DNA from 2 places in the Streptomyces sp. NPDC033229 genome. Region 2 is predicted to be linked to the other one. Evidence: predicted binding sites of a transcription regulator. Region 2 holds the regulator's gene; the other holds the start of a gene.
The links. The regulator HrcA, encoded in region 2, represses chaperone genes, less so after heat shock. The targets are predictions, from matches to a motif close to TTNGCACTCNGNNNNNCNGAGTGCNAA.
Positions count from the first base shown of each region.

Region 1 (8,892 bases), on a different contig from region 2:
CATACCCAAGGCCGGGCTGCTGGTGTCCGCCTTCGCGATCGGCATGGTGGTCGGCGCGCCCCTGCTCGCCGCCGCGACGCTGAAACTGCCGCGCCGCACGACCCTCGTCGCCCTGCTCGCCGTCTTCGGGCTCGGACAGGTGGCGGGGGCGCTCGCCCCCACGTACGCGGTGCTGTTCGCCTCCCGGGTGGTGAGCGCGCTGGCGTGCGCGGGGTTCTGGGCGGTCGGCGCGGCGGTGGCCGTGTCGCTGGTGCCGGTGACCGCGCGGGCGCGAGCCATGGCGGTGATGGTCGGCGGGCTGTCCATCGCCAATATCGCGGGCGTGCCCGCCGGGGCGTTCCTCGGGCAGCACGCGGGCTGGCGGGCGGCCTTCTGGGCGGTGGCCGGGCTGTCGGCGCTGGGCCTGGTCGGCGTGCTCGCGCTCGTCCCCGGCACCAAGCCGCCGACCGGCGCCGACGCGCCCCGGCTCCGCACCGAGCTGGGCATCTACCGCGACCGGCAGGTCTGGCTCGCGCTCCTGACCACCGCACTGAACGGCGCCGCCGTCTTCTGCCTGTTCTCCTACCTCGCCCCGCTGCTCACCGAGACCGCCGGGATGGACGAGGGCTGGGTGCCGACCGTGCTGGGGCTGTTCGGCGTGGGGGCGCTGATCGGCACGGTCATCGGCGGCCGGATCGCGGACGCCCATCTCTTCGGCACGATGTACGGCGGCATCGCCGCCTCGGCCACCGTGCTCGCCGTGCTGGCGCTGACCGCGCACACCCCTGCCGCCGCCGTGGGCATGGCGCTGCTGCTGGGTGTCACGGCCTTCGCGACGGCACCGGCGCTGAACGCCCGGATGTTCAATGTCGCGAACGCCGCGCCGACGCTGGCGGGTGCCACGACGACGGCCGCGTTCAACATCGGCAACACGGTCGGCCCCTGGCTCGGCGGCCTCGTCATCGGAGCGGGCTGGGGCTATCCGGCGGTCGCCTGGACGAGTGCGGGCCTGGCGGCCCTGGCCGTGGGCACCACGGCGGTCGCGTCCCGGCTGCACCACGCGACGACCGGCTCGCGCGTGGTCGCGGGAGCCGGCCGGACCGCACCTGCCGCGTCGGCTGCGCCGGCCGAGGCACCGGAATCCGCCCGGGCGCGCGCCGAGAACTGAACGCCCTGGCGCGCGGCCATTCCGCACGCCGGTGGGCGCACCGATCCGCCCCGGCGCCCGGCTGTCGGAAAGCGCCGCCAGCGGCGGCGAGCGCCCTTTGGGCGCGTCCTCAAGCTCCCCCAGCTACCGCTGGGAGGTGCCCCCAGCGGGCTTGAGGACACCGCCGCGCAGCGGAGGTGCACCCACCACGGCCCGCAGGGCAAAGCGGACACCAGCCGGGCAGCCTCTAGACCCGGCCAGGCCGCTCGTGTTTCGGCCTGCGCAGACCCGCCGACGTCAGCAGCCGCACCAGCTCCTTGGTGCCCACCTCCACCGCCCCCAGCCGGACGGCCTCGCCGTACGACGACGACGGCACGTCGTAGTGGTCCCGGTCGAAGGCCCGCGCCGGGGCACCGAGCCGGGCCGCGAACGCGTGCAGCTCCTGATAGCTGACGTCGCTGACCAGATGCGACCACATCCGCCCGTGTCCCGGCCAGGTGGGCGGGTCGATGTAGAGAGTCATCGCAGCGCCGTCGCCAGGGATCCCACCGGCGCCACCAGCACCGCCTGCTTCGCGCATGCCCAGTGCGGGTCCGGGCCCAGCTCCGGCTCGACCTCCAGCGCGTGCGGGTCGCCCTCCCCCGTGCACAGCGGGCACAGCGGCCAGCGCCCGTGCCGCTCCAGCAGTGCGTCCTGAACGTCCTGGGCGACGAGACCGGGCAGGAAGGCGGCGCCCTGCGGCCACTGCTCGACCCACCACCGCCGGTGGGTGACCGCGTCCTCGACCAGCGAGACGACCTCCGCCTCCGCCACGTCCCCCGCCGCCAGATCGGCGAGGACGAGCGCGCGTGCGATGTGCAGTGCCTGTTCGAGCTCCATACGGTCCATTGTCGGGGACCGCGAGGGTTGACGGTTCACCGGACCGAAAATACCTTTCAAAAGGTGAGCAGCAAACTGAAGGAAACTTTCGACGCCGCGTCATCGCCCGTCAATCCGGTACCTCCAGCGCCCGCGGCCCTCGCCGCCAAGGTCCGCACCCTCGCCCCCTCCATGACCCGCTCGATGCAGCGCGTCGCCGAGGCCGTCGCGGGCGACCCGGCCGGTTCCGCCGCGCTCACCGTCACCGGGCTCGCGGAGCGCACGGGCACGAGCGAGGCCACCGTCGTGCGCACCGCCCGCATCCTCGGCTACCCCGGATACCGCGATCTGCGGATCGCGCTGGCCACGCTGGCCGCGCAGCAGGCGGCGGGCGCGGCACCCGCCGTCACCGCCGACATCGCCGTGGACGACCCACTGCCGAGCGTCGTCGCCAAGCTCGCCCAGGAAGAGGCGCAGTGCCTGGCGGACACGGCCGCCGCCCTCGACACCACCCAGCTGGAGGCCGCCGTCGCCGCGCTGGCCGGGGCCCGGCGCATCGATGTGTACGGCATCGGCGCCTCCCACCTCGTCGGCCAGGACCTCGTCCAGAAGCTGTTGCGCATCGGCCTGATCGCCCACGCCCCCGGCGATCCGCACCTGGCCGTCACCAACGCCGTCCAGCTGCGCGCCGGCGATGTCGCGATCGCCATCAGCCATTCGGGGCGGACCACCGACGTCATCGAGCCGCTGCGGGTCGCCTTCGAGCACGGCGCGACGACGCTCGCGATCACCGGCCGCCCCGACGGCGAGCTCGTCCAGTACGCGGACCACGTCCTGACCACGTCCTCCGCCCGGGAGAGCGAGCTGCGCCCGGCGGCCATGTCCAGCCGCACCAGCCAACTCCTCGTCGTGGACTGCCTCTTCATCGGCGTCGCACAGCGCACCTACGACAGGGCCGCCCCCGCGCTGTCCGCCTCCTACGAGGCGCTCGCCCACCGGCACACCCCGCGGAGCCGGCGCTGACCGCCCCTCGCACGGAAGGAGCCGCCCGCCCATGACCTCTCCCGCCGCCTACGCCGCCCTCCGCGCCCAGCTCGCGACCCTGACCACCGAGGCCTTCCGCCCCGAACTCGCGGACATAGACCGGCTGCCCACCCTGGACCTCGCCCGGCTCATGAACGACGAGGACGCCACCGTCCCCGCCGCCGTCGCCACCCGGCTCCCGGAGATCGCCGCCGCCATCGACGCGGCCGCCACCCGGATGGCGGGCGGGGGCCGCCTGGTCTACGCCGGCGCGGGCACGGCCGGCCGGCTCGGGGTGCTCGACGCCAGCGAGTGCCCGCCGACGTTCAACACCGACCCGGCCGAGGTCGTCGGATTGATCGCGGGCGGCCCGTCCGCCCTGGTCCGGGCCGTCGAAGGGGCCGAGGACAGCGCGGAGCTGGCCGCCGCGGACCTCGCCGCGCTCGGCATCGGGCCGACCGACACCGTCGTCGGCGTCTCCGCCTCCGGCCGCACGCCGTACGCGATCGGGGCCGTCGCGTACGCGCGGCGGGCCGGGGCGCTCACCGTCGGCCTGGCGTGCAACGCGGATTCGGCGCTCGGCGCCGCCGCCGAGCACGCCGTCGAGATCGTCGTCGGGCCGGAACTGCTCACCGGCTCGACCCGGCTGAAGGCCGGCACCGCCCAGAAGCTGGTGCTCAATATGTTCTCGACCATCACGATGATCCGGCTCGGCAAGACGTACGGGAATCTGATGGTCGACGTCCGCGCCTCGAACGAGAAGCTGCGGGCCCGTTCCCGGCACATCGTCGCGCTCGCCACGGGCGCCTCCGACGAGGAGATCGAGGCGGCGCTCGGCGCGACCGGCGGCGAGGTGAAGAACGCGATCCTCGTCCTCCTCGGCCGCGTCGACGGCCCCACGGCCACGCGCCTGCTGGCCGATTCCAAGGGCCACTTGCGCGCCGCGCTCGACGCGACGCGGGGCTGAGGCCGCCCGCCCGCCGAAAAACGCCCGAGGGCGGCACCCCCGCGATGGGGGTGCCGCCCTCGGCACGTACTGCTGGAACAGCTGATCCTCGAAAGGGTCAGAAGTCCATGTCACCGCCCGGCATGCCGCCCGGGGCGCCGCCCGCGGCGGCCTTCTCCGGCTTGTCGGCGATGACGGCCTCGGTGGTGAGGAACAGCGCGGCGATGGACGCGGCGTTCTGCAGGGCGGAACGCGTGACCTTCGCCGGGTCGATGATGCCCTCGGCGATCATGTCCACGTACTCACCGGTCGCGGCGTTGAGACCGTGGCCGACGGGCAGGTTGCGGACCTTCTCGACGATGACGCCACCCTCGAGACCACCGTTGACGGCGATCTGCTTGAGCGGGGCCTCCAGGGCGAGCTTCACGGCGTTGGCGCCGGTCGCCTCGTCACCCTCGAGCTCGAGCTTCTCGAAGACCGCGGAGGCCTGGAGCAGGGCCACGCCACCACCGGCGACGATGCCCTCCTCGACGGCGGCCTTCGCGTTGCGAACGGCGTCCTCGATGCGGTGCTTGCGCTCCTTGAGCTCGACCTCGGTCGCGGCACCGGCCTTGATGACGGCCACGCCGCCGGCCAGCTTCGCGAGGCGCTCCTGGAGCTTCTCGCGGTCGTAGTCCGAGTCGCTGTTGTCGATCTCGGCGCGGATCTGGTTGACGCGGCCCTGGACCTGGTCGCTGTCACCGGCACCGTCGACGATGGTCGTCTCGTCCTTGGTGATGACGACCTTGCGGGCGCGGCCGAGCAGGTCGAGACCGGCGTTCTCGAGCTTGAGGCCGACCTCCTCGGAGATGACGGTGCCACCGGTGAGGATGGCGATGTCGCCGAGCATGGCCTTGCGGCGGTCACCGAAGCCCGGGGCCTTGACGGCGACGGACTTGAAGGTGCCACGGATCTTGTTGACGACCAGGGTCGACAGGGCCTCGCCCTCGACGTCCTCGGCGATGATCAGCAGCGGCTTGCCGGACTGCATGACCTTCTCGAGGAGCGGCAGCAGGTCCTTGACCGAGCCGATCTTCGAGTTGACGATCAGGATGTACGGGTCGTCGAGCGACGCCTCCATACGCTCCATGTCGGTGGCGAAGTACGCCGAGATGTAGCCCTTGTCGAAGCGCATGCCCTCGGTGAGCTCGAGCTCGAGCCCGAAGGTCTGCGACTCCTCGACGGTGATGACGCCTTCCTTGCCGACCTTGTCCATCGCCTCGGCGATGAGCTCGCCGATCTGGGTGTCAGCGGCGGAGATGGAGGCGGTGGAGGCGATCTGCTCCTTGGTCTCCACGTCCTTGGCCTGCTCGAGCAGCGCGGCGGAGACGGCCTCGACGGCCTTCTCGATGCCACGCTTCAGCGCCATCGGGTTGGCACCGGCGGCCACGTTGCGCAGACCCTCACGGACCAGCGCCTGGGCGAGGACGGTCGCGGTCGTCGTGCCGTCACCGGCGACGTCGTCCGTCTTCTTCGCGACCTCCTTGACCAGCTCGGCGCCGATCTTCTCGTACGGGTCCTCGAGCTCGATCTCCTTGGCGATGGAAACACCATCGTTGGTGATCGTGGGGGCGCCCCACTTCTTCTCGAGGACGACGTTGCGGCCCTTGGGGCCGAGGGTGACCTTGACGGCGTCGGCGAGCTGGTTCATCCCGCGCTCGAGACCGCGCCGTGCCTCCTCGTCGAACGCGATGATCTTGGCCATGTGAAGTGGTCCTCCCAGGACGGGGTGGATTGCTCCGGACCGCGCTGGCGCCCGCGACGGACGGTCTGCACACCTGGCGGTTCCTTGCCCCGCCTGGCCTGCGGACCTCACCGACGGTCCAAATCTGTCACTCTCACTCGGAGAGTGCTAAGCCCAATGATTAGCACTCGACCCCGTCGAGTGCAAGCGGTCCGGGGGTTGTTCCACTCGCGCCAGTGGCACCTGGGGGCACCTCCCAGCGGTAGCTGGGGGCGCAAGCGCCCAAGACACGAGAGCTACCCACACGAGCGGCGGTCACACACGAGGCCCGGCCGCGCCCCGAGGCCGGGAACACGAAGGGCCCGTACCTCCCCCTGGAGGTACGGGCCCTTCGGCGAGCCGATTGAGCCTAGGTGGTCGATGCGCCGAGATCAGCCGACCGCCAGCTTGACCATGTCCGCCTGCGGACCCTTCTGACCCTGCGAGATCTCGAACTCGACTCGCTGCCCCTCCTCGAGGGTGCGGTAGCCGTCCATCTGAATCGCGCTGTAGTGGACGAAAACATCCGCACCACCGTCGACCGCGATGAAGCCGTACCCCTTCTCCGCGTTGAACCACTTGACGGTGCCCTGAGCCATGCCTAACTCCCCTATTACTGGCCCTTGCGCAGGACCGCACTTCGCGGACCCGGGTCAGACCTCACCCTCCGACAGTCCCCTGATCTTCGACATGGGGAACCCCGGAAGATGTGCGCCGGAACGCGTCGACCGCGGCTGAATGTATCTGCACGGATGCCGTCTGCAACAGGTCACTCGGACGAGAATTCCGGGCGCGGCCGATTGGCGATAAGCGGAGAATTCCAAGGATTCCCGGGCAAGTCGGGCCGGACATAACGCAACCAACCCGACAATTCGTGCACACACTCGGCACACAACTTGACGGGTTCTCATATGCGTACGGCACTGACGCAGGAGGGGGAACGCCTCAACTGTATCGCGCTTCAACAGACGGAATCGCCCCGTCCGTTTTCCGGCCGGGGCGATTCACGGGACTTCCGCAGGAAACCTTCGAAAGGGTCAGCCGCCGGCGACCGCGGGAATGATCGAGACACCGGCGCCGTCGGGGGTCACCGCATTCAGGCCGCCTTCGAAGCGCACGTCGTCGTCATTGACGTACACATTCACGAAGCGGCGCAGCTTGCCGCTCTCGTCCAGCACGCGGGCGGCGATGCCGGGGTGGTTCTTCTCCAGGTCGGCGATGACCTCGGCGAGGGTCCCGCCCTCGGCGGAGACCTCGGCCTGACCACCGGTGTAGGTGCGCAGGATGGTGGGGATGCGAACGTTGATGCTCATGCGAATGCGCCTTCCGGCTAGAGAGACGTGAGGGGCCGACACCGGCCGTCGAGGTGCCGGGGGGCAGGGGCCCCAAGAAACGGAGGCCGCAGGCTCAGCGACCGGCCAGGCCCGCCGCGCGGAACGCGTCGAGGCTCGGGCGGATGGTCGCGGAGGGCCCGGTGGTCGGGGCGACGGCATCGAGCGTCTTCAGCCCGTCGCCCGTGTTGAGCACGACCGTCGTCAGTGCCGGATCCAGCACCCCCGCCTCGATCAGCTTCTTCGTGACGCCGACCGTCACCCCGCCCGCCGTCTCCGCGAAGATCCCCTCGGTGCGGGCCAGCAGCTTGATCGCGTCGACGATCTGCGCGTCGGTGACGTCCTCCACCGCACCGCCCGTCCGCCGCGCGATGTCGAGCACGTACGGCCCGTCGGCCGGGTTGCCGATCGCGAGGGACTTCGCGATCGTGTCCGGCTTCACCGGGCGCACCACGTCGTGGCCGTCCTTGAAGGCGCGCGAGACCGGTGAGCAGCCCTCGGCCTGGGCGCCGAAGATCTTGTACGGCCGGTCCTCGACCAGACCGAGCGCGATCAGCTCCTTGAGCCCCTTGTCGATCTTCGTGAGCTGCGAGCCCGACGCGATGGGGACGACGATCTGGTCCGGCAGCCGCCAGCCGAGCTGCTCGCAGATCTCGTACGCGAGGGTCTTGGAGCCCTCCCCGTAGTACGGGCGCAGATTGACGTTGACGAAGCCCCAGCCCTCGCCGAGCGGATCACCGATCAGCTCGGAGCAGAAACGGTTCACGTCGTCGTAGGTGCCCTCGATGCCGACGAGGTCGCCGCCGTAGACGGCGGCCATGACGACCTTGCCCGCCTCCAGGTCGTGCGGGATGAACACGCAGGACTTCAGACCCGCGCGGGCGGCCGCGGCGCCGACCGCGCCCGCCAGGTTGCCGGTGGAGGAGCAGGAGAGGGTGGTGAAGCCGAAGGCGCGGGCGGCCTCGACGGCGATGGCGACGACGCGGTCCTTGAAGGAGTGCGTGGGGTTGCCGGAGTCGTCCTTGACGTACAGACCGCCGCTCACGCCCAGCTCACGCGCGAGGTTGTCGGCCTTGACCAGCTTGGTGAAGCCGGGGTTGAGGCTCGGCTTGTCCGCGACGTCGGCGGGGACGGGCAGCAGGGGGGCGTAACGCCAGATGTTCTCCGGGCCGGCCTCGATCCGGCGGCGCAGCGCCTCGGGGTCACCGGTGGGCAGCTCGTAGGCGACTTCGAGCGGTCCGAAGCAGACGGCGCAGGCGAAGATCGGTCCGAGATCGAAGCGCTCTCCGCACTCGCGGCACGAGAGGCCGACGGCGGGTCCGAGAGCGACAGTGGTGGCGACGGTGTGCACAGCCATGAGGCGAGGCCCTTTCTCCTCATCTTCCCCGCGGCGAACGTCGCCACGGGACGGAATTGGCACCTTCCCCACCGGGAGCCTCGCGGTAGACGCAAGGCCGGCGGGAGGGTTGCCGGGGCTTCAACGGGCCGTATCCCTCTGCCCCTCTGGATGAGCGGTATGGCACTGGGCACAGCCCAGGCGTTTGTTCGCGCGACGACCCCGACATGCGATGGCCGTCCGCGTTGTTCAAGACTGTAACGGAAGGCATGGACGCTCGAACCAGTCGTCCGTACCGCGAGATGGGTCACACCCCGAACAGGCCTAAGGAGTCGTACACGTGCTGGAAGAGGTGGAGCGCTGGCTGGCCCGGCGGTCCTGGTCCGCCGCAGACCGTCCGCTCGACCGGATTCTCGCCGCCAAGCGCGGCGCCGGCACCACCGTCAGCGTCGTCCTGCCGGCGCTGAACGAGGAGGCGACGGTCGGCGCGATCGTGGCGACGATCCGCCG
Region 1 is NZ_JBVIQR010000022.1:1,672-10,563, forward strand. It holds gene ACZ53N_RS20035 (Cmx/CmrA family chloramphenicol efflux MFS transporter) at 1-1,147, shown strand, start outside; gene ACZ53N_RS20040 (DUF4031 domain-containing protein) at 1,374-1,649, opposite strand; gene ACZ53N_RS20045 (hypothetical protein) at 1,646-2,014, opposite strand; gene ACZ53N_RS20050 (MurR/RpiR family transcriptional regulator) at 2,069-3,007, shown strand; gene murQ (N-acetylmuramic acid 6-phosphate etherase) at 3,039-3,974, shown strand; gene groL (chaperonin GroEL) at 4,072-5,697, opposite strand; gene ACZ53N_RS20065 (cold-shock protein) at 6,108-6,314, opposite strand; gene ACZ53N_RS20070 (MoaD/ThiS family protein) at 6,753-7,028, opposite strand; gene thrC (threonine synthase) at 7,123-8,403, opposite strand; SAM riboswitch class I at 8,420-8,560, opposite strand; gene ACZ53N_RS20080 (glucosyl-3-phosphoglycerate synthase) at 8,723-8,892, shown strand, end outside.
Region 1: the regulator HrcA is predicted to act here: its motif matches at 5,858-5,884, upstream of groL (chaperonin GroEL).

Region 2 (8,892 bases):
CCGACCCGGGGGACGACCCCCGGACCCCCAGCCGGACGCCTACCGCCCGTTGAACGCATCCTTCAACCGCGAGAACAACCCCTGCTGCCCCGGCTTGAACTCGCCCATGGGGCGCTCCTCGCCGCGCAGCTTCGCGAGCTGTCGCAGCAGGTCCTCCTGCTGCGGGTCGAGCTTGGCGGGGGTGGTCACCTCGACGTGCACGACGAGGTCACCGCGGCCGCCGCCGCGCAGGTGCGTGACACCGCGCTGGTGCAGCGGGATCGACTGGCCGGACTGGGTGCCGGGCCGGATGTCGATCTCCTCGATGCCGTCCAGGGTCTCCAGCGGCACCTTCGTGCCGAGGGCCGCGGCCGTCATCGGGATGGTGACCGTGCAGTGCAGATCGTCGCCGCGCCGCTGGAACGTGCTGTGCGGGATCTCGTGGATCTCCACGTACAGGTCACCGGCCGGGCCGCCGCCGGGGCCGACCTCGCCCTCGCCCGCGAGCTGGATGCGGGTGCCGTTGTCGACACCGGCCGGGATCTTCACGGTCAGGGTCCGCCGCGACCGGACGCGGCCGTCGCCGGCGCACTCCGGGCACGGGGTCGGCACCACGGTGCCGAAGCCCTGGCACTGCGGGCACGGCCGGGAGGTCATGACCTGACCGAGGAAGGACCGGGTGACCTGCGAGACCTCGCCGCGACCGCGGCACATGTCACAGGTCTGGGCGGACGTGCCGGGGGCCGCGCCCTCGCCGCTGCACGTGGTGCAGACGACGGCCGTGTCGACCTGGATCTCCTTGGTCGTCCCGAAGGCGGCCTCGTCGAGGGTCACTTCGAGCCGGATCATGGCGTCCTGGCCGCGCCGCGTGCGCGACCGGGGGCCGCGCTGCGAGGCCTGTCCGAAGAAGGCGTCCATGATGTCGGAGAAGTTGCCGAAGCCCGCGCCGAAGCCGCCCGCGCCACCGGCGCCGCCCGAGGAGGACAGCGGGTCGCCGCCGAGGTCGTAGACCTGCTTCTTCTGCGGGTCGGAGAGCACCTCGTAAGCGGCGTTGATCTCCTTGAACCGCTCCTGGGTCTTCGGGTCCGGATTCACGTCCGGGTGCAACTCGCGGGCGAGTCGACGGAAGGCCTTCTTGATCTCGTCCTGCGAGGCATCACGCCGTACGCCCAGGACCGCGTAGTAGTCCGTGGCCACTTACGACTCCGCCAGGATCTGTCCGACGTAACGTGCCACTGCGCGTACCGCTCCCATCGTTCCGGGGTAGTCCATGCGGGTCGGTCCGACCACGCCGAGTTTGGCGACTGCCTCGTCGCCCGAACCGTAGCCGACGGCCACGACCGATGTGGAGGTCAGCCCCTCGTGAGCGTTCTCATGACCGATGCGAACGGTCATGCCCGAGTCCTTGGCCTCACCCAGGAGCTTGAGCAGCACGACCTGCTCCTCCAACGCCTCCAGCACGGGCCGGATCGTCAGCGGGAAGTCATGCCCGAAACGGGTGAGATTGGCGGTGCCGCCGATCATCAGCCGTTCCTCGGTCTCCTCGACCAGGGTCTCCAGCAGGGTCGCGAGGACCGTAGAAACGGTTCCTCGGTCGTCCTGCTCGAAGGACTCGGGAAGGTCCTGCACCAGCTGCGGCACATCCGCGAAGCGCCGCCCCACGACCCGGCTGTTGAGCCGTGCCCGCAGGTCCGCGAGCGAGGTCTCGCCGATCGGCGCCGGGCAGTCGACCATGCGCTGCTCGACGCGTCCGGTGTCCGTGATCAGCACGAGCATCACACGGGCCGGGGCGAGTGAGAGCAATTCCACATGCCGCACCGTCGAGCGGGTCAGCGACGGGTACTGCACCACGGCGACCTGCCGGGTCAGCTGCGCCAGCAGCCGGACGGTGCGCGCCACGACGTCGTCCAGGTCGACGGCGCCGTCCAGGAAGTTCTGGATCGCGCGCCGCTCGGGCGAGGACAGCGGCTTGACGCCGGCCAGCTTGTCGACGAAAAGGCGGTAGCCCTTGTCGGTCGGGATGCGGCCCGCGCTCGTGTGGGGCTGGGCGATGAAGCCCTCGTCCTCCAGCGCGGCCATGTCGTTGCGCACGGTGGCCGGGGACACGCCCAGCCGGTGCCGCTCGGTGAGGGCCTTGGAGCCGACGGGCTCCTCGGTGCCCACGTAATCCTGGACGATGGCGCGCAACACCTCGAGCCTTCGTTCGCTCAGCACCGCGCGCACCTCCCAGTCCAGCCGTCTCACGGGGTCGTCCCTGGCACTCGAAGGTCACGAGTGCCAAATCCCTCCCGCCAGTGTACGGCCGGGTACTACGGCCAGGGCAAGGGCCGTCCCGCCGCGCGCCTCCCTGGCGGGCAAACCGTACCGTGCTCCGGCTAGCGTCTCGGTATGGAAAATCATGGGCAATGGGGCGCGCGGGAGCGCTGGGAGCCGCTCGCGCCGGGGATCGCGCGCCGCAGGATGCCGGTCTGGGACTGCACGATCGGGGCCGTCGCCGGGCCTGACGGGGTGCTGCTGGTGGACACCGGCTCGTCCCTGCGGGAGGGCGCGGAGATCCGTCGGGAGGTCGAGGAGCTCTTCGGCCGCCGCGTGACGCATATCGCTCTCACGCACGCGCACTTCGACCATGTGCTGGGCACCGCCGCCTTCGCGGGCGCGCAGGTGTACGGGGCCATGGGCATCGACACGGCGCTCCGCGACGGGGAAGAGGTGCGCACGAGCGCGGTGCGGCAGGGGGTGGACCCCGATGCCGCCGAGGAGGCGGCCGATCTGCTCGTGCGCCCGCACCATCTGGTCTCCGGCGAGCTGACCCTGGACCTGGGCGGCGGCCGACGGGCGCTGCTCGCGGACGTGGGGCCAGGGCACACGGCGCACGATCTGGCGGTGCTGGTCACGGACTCCGGTGGCGCTCCGGAGGTCGTCTTCTGCGGGGATCTGGTCGAGGAGTCCGGTGAACCGCAGGCGGGCTCGGACGCGCTGCCCGAGCAGTGGCCCGCGGCGCTGGACGCGCTGCTGGCGCTCGGCGGCGAGGACGCGATCTACGTGCCGGGGCACGGCGCGGTGGTGGATGCCGGGTTTGTCCGTGCGCAGCGTGACGCGCTGGCGCTGCGTTTCGGCGTGTCGTAACGCCGGTAGCGCGCTTTTTCCTATGGTCGGGCTGGTGCGCGGCAGAGGTCGCGTGCTTCCGGGCACCCCCGGCCCCCGGATCCCCCGACCGGAACGGCTCCATGCGCAGCAGACAGTACGGCCCCGACCTGACCCCTCCGTGGAAGAAGACCGCCCCCGCTCCCGAGGTCCCGGCCGACCCCGACCTCGTGGTCGAGGAGGTCACGACGGGCTTCTGCGGGGCCGTGGTCCGCTGCGAGAAAACGGCGCAGGGCCCGACGGTCACCCTGGAGGACCGCTTCGGCAAGCACCGGGTCTTCCCGATGGAGCCGCGCGGCTTCCTCCTGGAGGGCCGGGTCGTCACGCTCGTACGCCCGGGTCCCTCAAGCCCCCGCGCGCCCCAGCGGACCGCCTCGGGCTCGGTGGCCGTGCCCGGGGCCCGGGCACGGGTGGCCCGGGCCGGGCGCATCTACGTCGAGGGGCGGCACGACGCGGAGCTCGTGGAGCGGGTGTGGGGTGACGACCTGCGCATCGAGGGCGTGGTCGTGGAGTACCTGGAGGGCATCGACGACCTCCCCGCCATCGTCCGCTCCTTCGCCCCCGCCCCGGACGCGCGCCTGGGGGTCCTGGTCGACCACCTCGTGCCGGGCTCGAAGGAGTCGCGGATCGCGGCGCAGGTCACGGGCGCGGACGTGCTGGTCGTCGGCCACCCGTACATCGACGTGTGGGAGGCGGTGAAGCCGTCCTCGGTGGGCATCGCGGCGTGGCCGCGCGTACCGCGCGGCGAGGACTGGAAGACGGGCGTGTGCCGGGCACTGGGCTGGCCGGAGAACACGGGGGCCGCGTGGCAGCGGATCCTGGGGTCGGTGCGCTCGTACAAGGACCTGGAGCCGCAGCTGTTGGGGCGGGTGGAGGAGCTGATCGATTTCGTGACGGCGCCCTGAGAATTCTCAGCCCGTCCGGCGATCGAGGGCCGGGGCCCGGGGCGGAGCCCCGGACCCCGGGGCCTCAGTCCACCAGGTCCCGCACCACGCCATCGGCGAGCAGCCGCCCCCGCAGGGTCAGGACCGCGCGGCCCTGCTCGTACGGGCCGGGGTCCAGCAGGCCGTCCGCCAAGGCACGCGCGGCCGCTGCCGCTCCGGCCGGCTTCAGCAAGGACAGCGGGCAACCGTCGATCAGTCGCAGTTCCAGCAGGATCCGCTCGACCCGCTGGTCCTCCTCCGGCAGGACCTCGCGGCCCGCCCCCGGGGAGCGTCCCTCGGTCAGCGCCTGCGCGTACGCGCCCGGGTGCTTGACGTTCCACCACCGCACGCCCCCCACGTGCGAGTGCGCCCCGGGGCCCGCGCCCCACCAGTCGGCGCCGCGCCAGTACAGCTCGTTGTGGCGGCAGCGGCCGGCCTCGGTGGTGGCCCAGTTGGAGACCTCGTACCAGCCGAAGCCGGCGGCGGTGAGCATCTCCTCGGCGATGAGATAGCGGTCGGCGTGGACGTCGTCGTCGGTCATCGGGACCTCGCCGCGGCGGATGCGCCGGGCGAGCTGGGTGCCCTCCTCGACGATCAGGGCGTAGGCCGAGACATGGTCCGGGCCCGCGCCGATCGCGGCGGACAGCGAGGCCCGCCAGTCGTCGTCGGACTCCCCCGGGGTGCCGTAGATCAGGTCCAGGTTGACGTGCTCGAAGCCGGCCGCCCGGGCCTCGGCGACGCATGCCTCCGGGCGGCCCGGGGTGTGCGTGCGGTCCAGGATCTGCAGGACGTGCGGGCGGGCGCTCTGCATGCCGAAGGAGATCCGGTTGAAACCGCCCTCGCGCAGCTCCGCCAGGTAGGCCGGGTCGACGGAGTCCGGGTTGGCCTCGGTGGTGATCTCCGCGCCCTCGGCGAAGCCGAACTCGTCGCGGATCGCGGCCAGCATCCGTACGAGGTCGGCGGCGGGCAGCAGGGTCGGGGTGCCGCCCCCGACGAAGACGGTCTCCACGGGGCGGGGGTCGTCGCCCAGTACCTTCCGCGCGAGCCGGATCTCCTCGGTGAGGGTCTCGGCGTAGTTGTCCCGGGAGGCCAGTGCGCCGCCGGAGCCGCGCAGCTCACTGGCGGTGTAGGTGTTGAAGTCGCAGTACCCGCAGCGTGTCGCGCAGTACGGCACGTGCAGATAGAACCCGAGCGGCCGTGCTCCCGCGCCCTCCAGGGCGTGCCGGGGCAGGGCCCCGTCCTCGGGCATGGGCTCACCATCAGGCAGTACGGAAGGCATGCGTCCATTGTCCGGCATGCCGCCGGTAGGCCCGCCCGGTGAGGGCGGGCCGGTGCGTCAGCCCTCCCTCGCCCCCTCGTACATCTCCTCGATCAGGGCCTTGTACTCACGCTCGACCACCGGCCGCTTGAGCTTGAGGCTCGGCGTCAGCTCGCCGTGCTCGACGTCCAGGTCACGCGGCAGCAGCCGGAACTTCTTGATCGTCTGCCAGCGCTGCAGGCCCTCGTTCAGCCGTCGCACATAGCCTTCGATCAGCTCCTCGGCCTCCTTGGTGGCGACCACCTCGGCGTACGACTTGCCCTCCAGGCCGTGCTCGGAGGCCCAGGTCATCAGCGTCGGCTCGTCGAGGGCGATGAGGGCGCTGCAGAAGTTACGGTCCGCCCCGTACACCAGGATGTTGGAGACGAACGGGCACACGGCCTTGAACTGGCCCTCGACCTCGGCCGGCGCGACGTACTTGCCGCCCGAGGTCTTGATCAGGTCCTTCTTCCGGTCCGTGATCCTCAGGAAGCCGTCCGGGGACAGCTCGCCGATGTCGCCGGTGTGGAACCAGCCGTCGGACTCCAGCACCTCCGCCGTCTTCTCGGGCTGGCCGTGGTAGCCCTCCATGACGCCGGGGCCGCGCAGCAGGATCTCGCCGTCGTCCGCGATACGGACCTCCGTGCCGGGCAGCGGCTTGCCGACCGTGCCGGTGCGGTACGCCTCGCCGGGGTTGACGAAGCTGGCGGCGCTGGTCTCGGTGAGGCCGTAGCCCTCCAGGATGTGGATGCCGGCGCCGGAGAAGAAGTAGCCGATCTCGGGGGCGAGGGCGGAGGCGCCGGAGACGCAGGCGCGCATCCGGCCGCCGAACGCCTCACGGATCTTGGAGTAGACGAGGGCGTCGGCGACCTTGTGCTTGGCGGTGAGCCCGAAGGGGGCGGTCTTGCTCCCGGTGCGGCGGAAATTGTCCTGCGAGACCTTGGCGTACTCGCGGGCGACCTCCGCGGCCCACTGGAAGATCTTGTACTTGGCACCGCCGCCCGCGCGGGCCTTGGCGGCGACGCCGTTGTAGACCTTCTCGAAGACGCGCGGCACGGCGGCCATATAGGTGGGCCGGACGATCGGCAGATTGTCGATGATCTTGTCGACCCGGCCGTCCACGGCGGTGACGTGTCCGACGCTGATCTGCCCGGCGGTCAGCACCTTGCCGAAGACGTGCGCGAGCGGCAGCCACAGATACTGCACGTCGTCGGGGAGCACCAGGTCGGTGGCCTGGATCGCCCGGGCCATGTACGACCAGCAGTCGTGCGGCAGCCGTACGCCCTTGGGACGGCCGGTGGTGCCGGAGGTGTAGATGAGGGTGGCGAGCTGGTCGGCGCGCAGGGCGCCGACGCTGTCCCGCACGGCGTCGGGGTGCTTGCGCAGGTGCTCGGCGCCCCGCCGCTCCAGCTCCGCCAGGGAGAGCACCCAGCCCTCGGGGTCGCCGTCGGCGGGGACGGCGTCCTCGGCGTTGATCACGACGACATGGGCGAGGTCGGGCAGCTCACCCCGGCGCTGCCGGGCCTTGGCGAGCTGAGCGGCGTCCTCGGCGATGAGCACCCGGCTCTCCGAGTCGGAGAGGATGAAGGCCGTCTCGTCGACGTTGGTGCTGGGGTAGATCGTGGTGGTCGCGGTGCCGGCACAGAGCACGCCGAGGTCCGCCAGGATCCACTCGACCCGGGTGGAGCAGGCGAGCGCGACCCGCTGCTCGGGGCGCACCCCGAGGTCGAGGAGGCCGGCGGCGATGGCGAAGACCCGCTCGGCCGCGCCGCCCCAGGTGAGCGAGGCCCAGGTGTCGGGACCCTCGCCGGAGGCGGCGGGCACCGGGTAGCGGTACGCCTCCGCGTCCGGGGTCGTCCCGACACGGTCGAGGAAGAGGGTCGCCACGGAGGGCGGCCGGCTCTCGATCAAGGTCTGTGTCTCGGTCACGGCATCCTCCGGGGGCCCGCACTTCACTGTGGTGACTCGTGAGTAACCTTCCAAACTGTGATCAGAGTAGAGCCCGCACCGCCACCACGTAAGGGGCTGTGGACGACGGGTTCAAGCTGTGACCACAGTGGTAAGTGTCATATGCACACACCACTCATGAGCAGCCCTTTTCCGGCCCGCATCAGGCGCGAATTCCGGTCCGTACCGGGGCGCGGACGCACCGAAAGGCGCCCGCCCCCTCCAGGGGGGCGGGCGCCTTCGGCCGGGCGGCGGGAGCCGCCGCGGCTACTTCCCGTGCACGCGGAGGCTACTTCTTGCCCTTCTCCGCGCCGTCGGAGTCCGAGGACAGCACCGCGATGAAGGCCTCCTGCGGGACCTCCACGCTGCCGACCATCTTCATCCGCTTCTTGCCTTCCTTCTGCTTCTCCAGCAGCTTGCGCTTACGGGAGATGTCGCCGCCGTAGCACTTGGCGAGGACGTCCTTGCGGATCGCGCGGACCGTCTCACGGGCGATGACCCGCGAGCCGATGGCGGCCTGGATCGGCACCTCGAAGTTCTGCCGCGGGATCAGCTCGCGCAGCTTGGCGACGAGCCGCACGCCGTACGCGTACGCCTTGTCCTTGTGCGTGATGGCGGAGAACGCGTCCACCTTGTCGCCGTGCAGCAGGATGTCGACCTTGACCAGGCTGGCCTGCTGCTCGCCGGTGGGCTCGTAGTCGAGGGAGGCGTAACCGCGGGTCTTGGACTTCAGCTGGTCGAAGAAGTCGAAGACGATCTCGGCGAGCGGCAGGGTGTAGCGCAGCTCGACGCGGTCCTCGGAGAGGTAGTCCATGCCCAGCAGCGAGCCGCGGCGGGACTGGCAGAGCTCCATGATCGCGCCGACGAACTCGTTGGGCGCGAGGATCGTCGACTTCACCACCGGCTCGTGCACCTCGGCGATCTTCCCCTCGGGGAACTCGCTCGGGTTGGTGACGATGTGCTCGGTGCCGTCCTCCATGTTGACCCGGTAGACCACGTTCGGCGCGGTCGCGATGAGGTCCAGGCCGAACTCCCGCTCCAGCCGCTCGCGGATCACGTCCAGGTGCAGCAGACCGAGGAAGCCGACGCGGAAGCCGAAGCCGAGCGCGGCCGAGGTCTCCGGCTCGTAGACAAGGGCGGCGTCGTTGAGCTGGAGCTTGTCGAGGGCCTCGCGCAGCTCGGGGTAGTCCGAGCCGTCCAGCGGGTACAGGCCCGAGAACACCATCGGCTTGGGGTCCTTGTAGCCGCCCAGGGCCTCGGTGGCGCCGTTGTGCAGGGAGGTGATCGTGTCACCGACCTTGGACTGCCGGACGTCCTTCACACCGGTGATGATGTAACCCACCTCACCGACGCCGAGGCCGTCGGAGGCCGTCATCTCGGGCGAGGAGACACCGATCTCCAGCAGCTCGTGGGTGGCGCCGGTCGACATCATCTTGATGCGCTCGCGCTTCTTCAGCTCGCCGTCCACGACCCTGACGTAGGTGACCACGCCGCGGTAGGAGTCATAGACCGAGTCGAAGATCATCGCGCGGGCCGGGGCGTCCTTGACGCCGACCGGGGGCGGGACCTGCTTGACGACCTCGTTGAGCAGCTCGTCGACGC
Region 2 is NZ_JBVIQR010000008.1:55,679-64,570, reverse strand. It holds gene dnaJ (molecular chaperone DnaJ) at 40-1,176, opposite strand; gene hrcA (heat-inducible transcriptional repressor HrcA) at 1,177-2,193, opposite strand; gene ACZ53N_RS09835 (MBL fold metallo-hydrolase) at 2,368-3,105, shown strand; gene ACZ53N_RS09830 (DUF3097 domain-containing protein) at 3,207-4,028, shown strand; gene hemW (radical SAM family heme chaperone HemW) at 4,093-5,325, opposite strand; gene ACZ53N_RS09820 (AMP-dependent synthetase/ligase) at 5,383-7,272, opposite strand; gene lepA (translation elongation factor 4) at 7,580-8,892, opposite strand, start outside.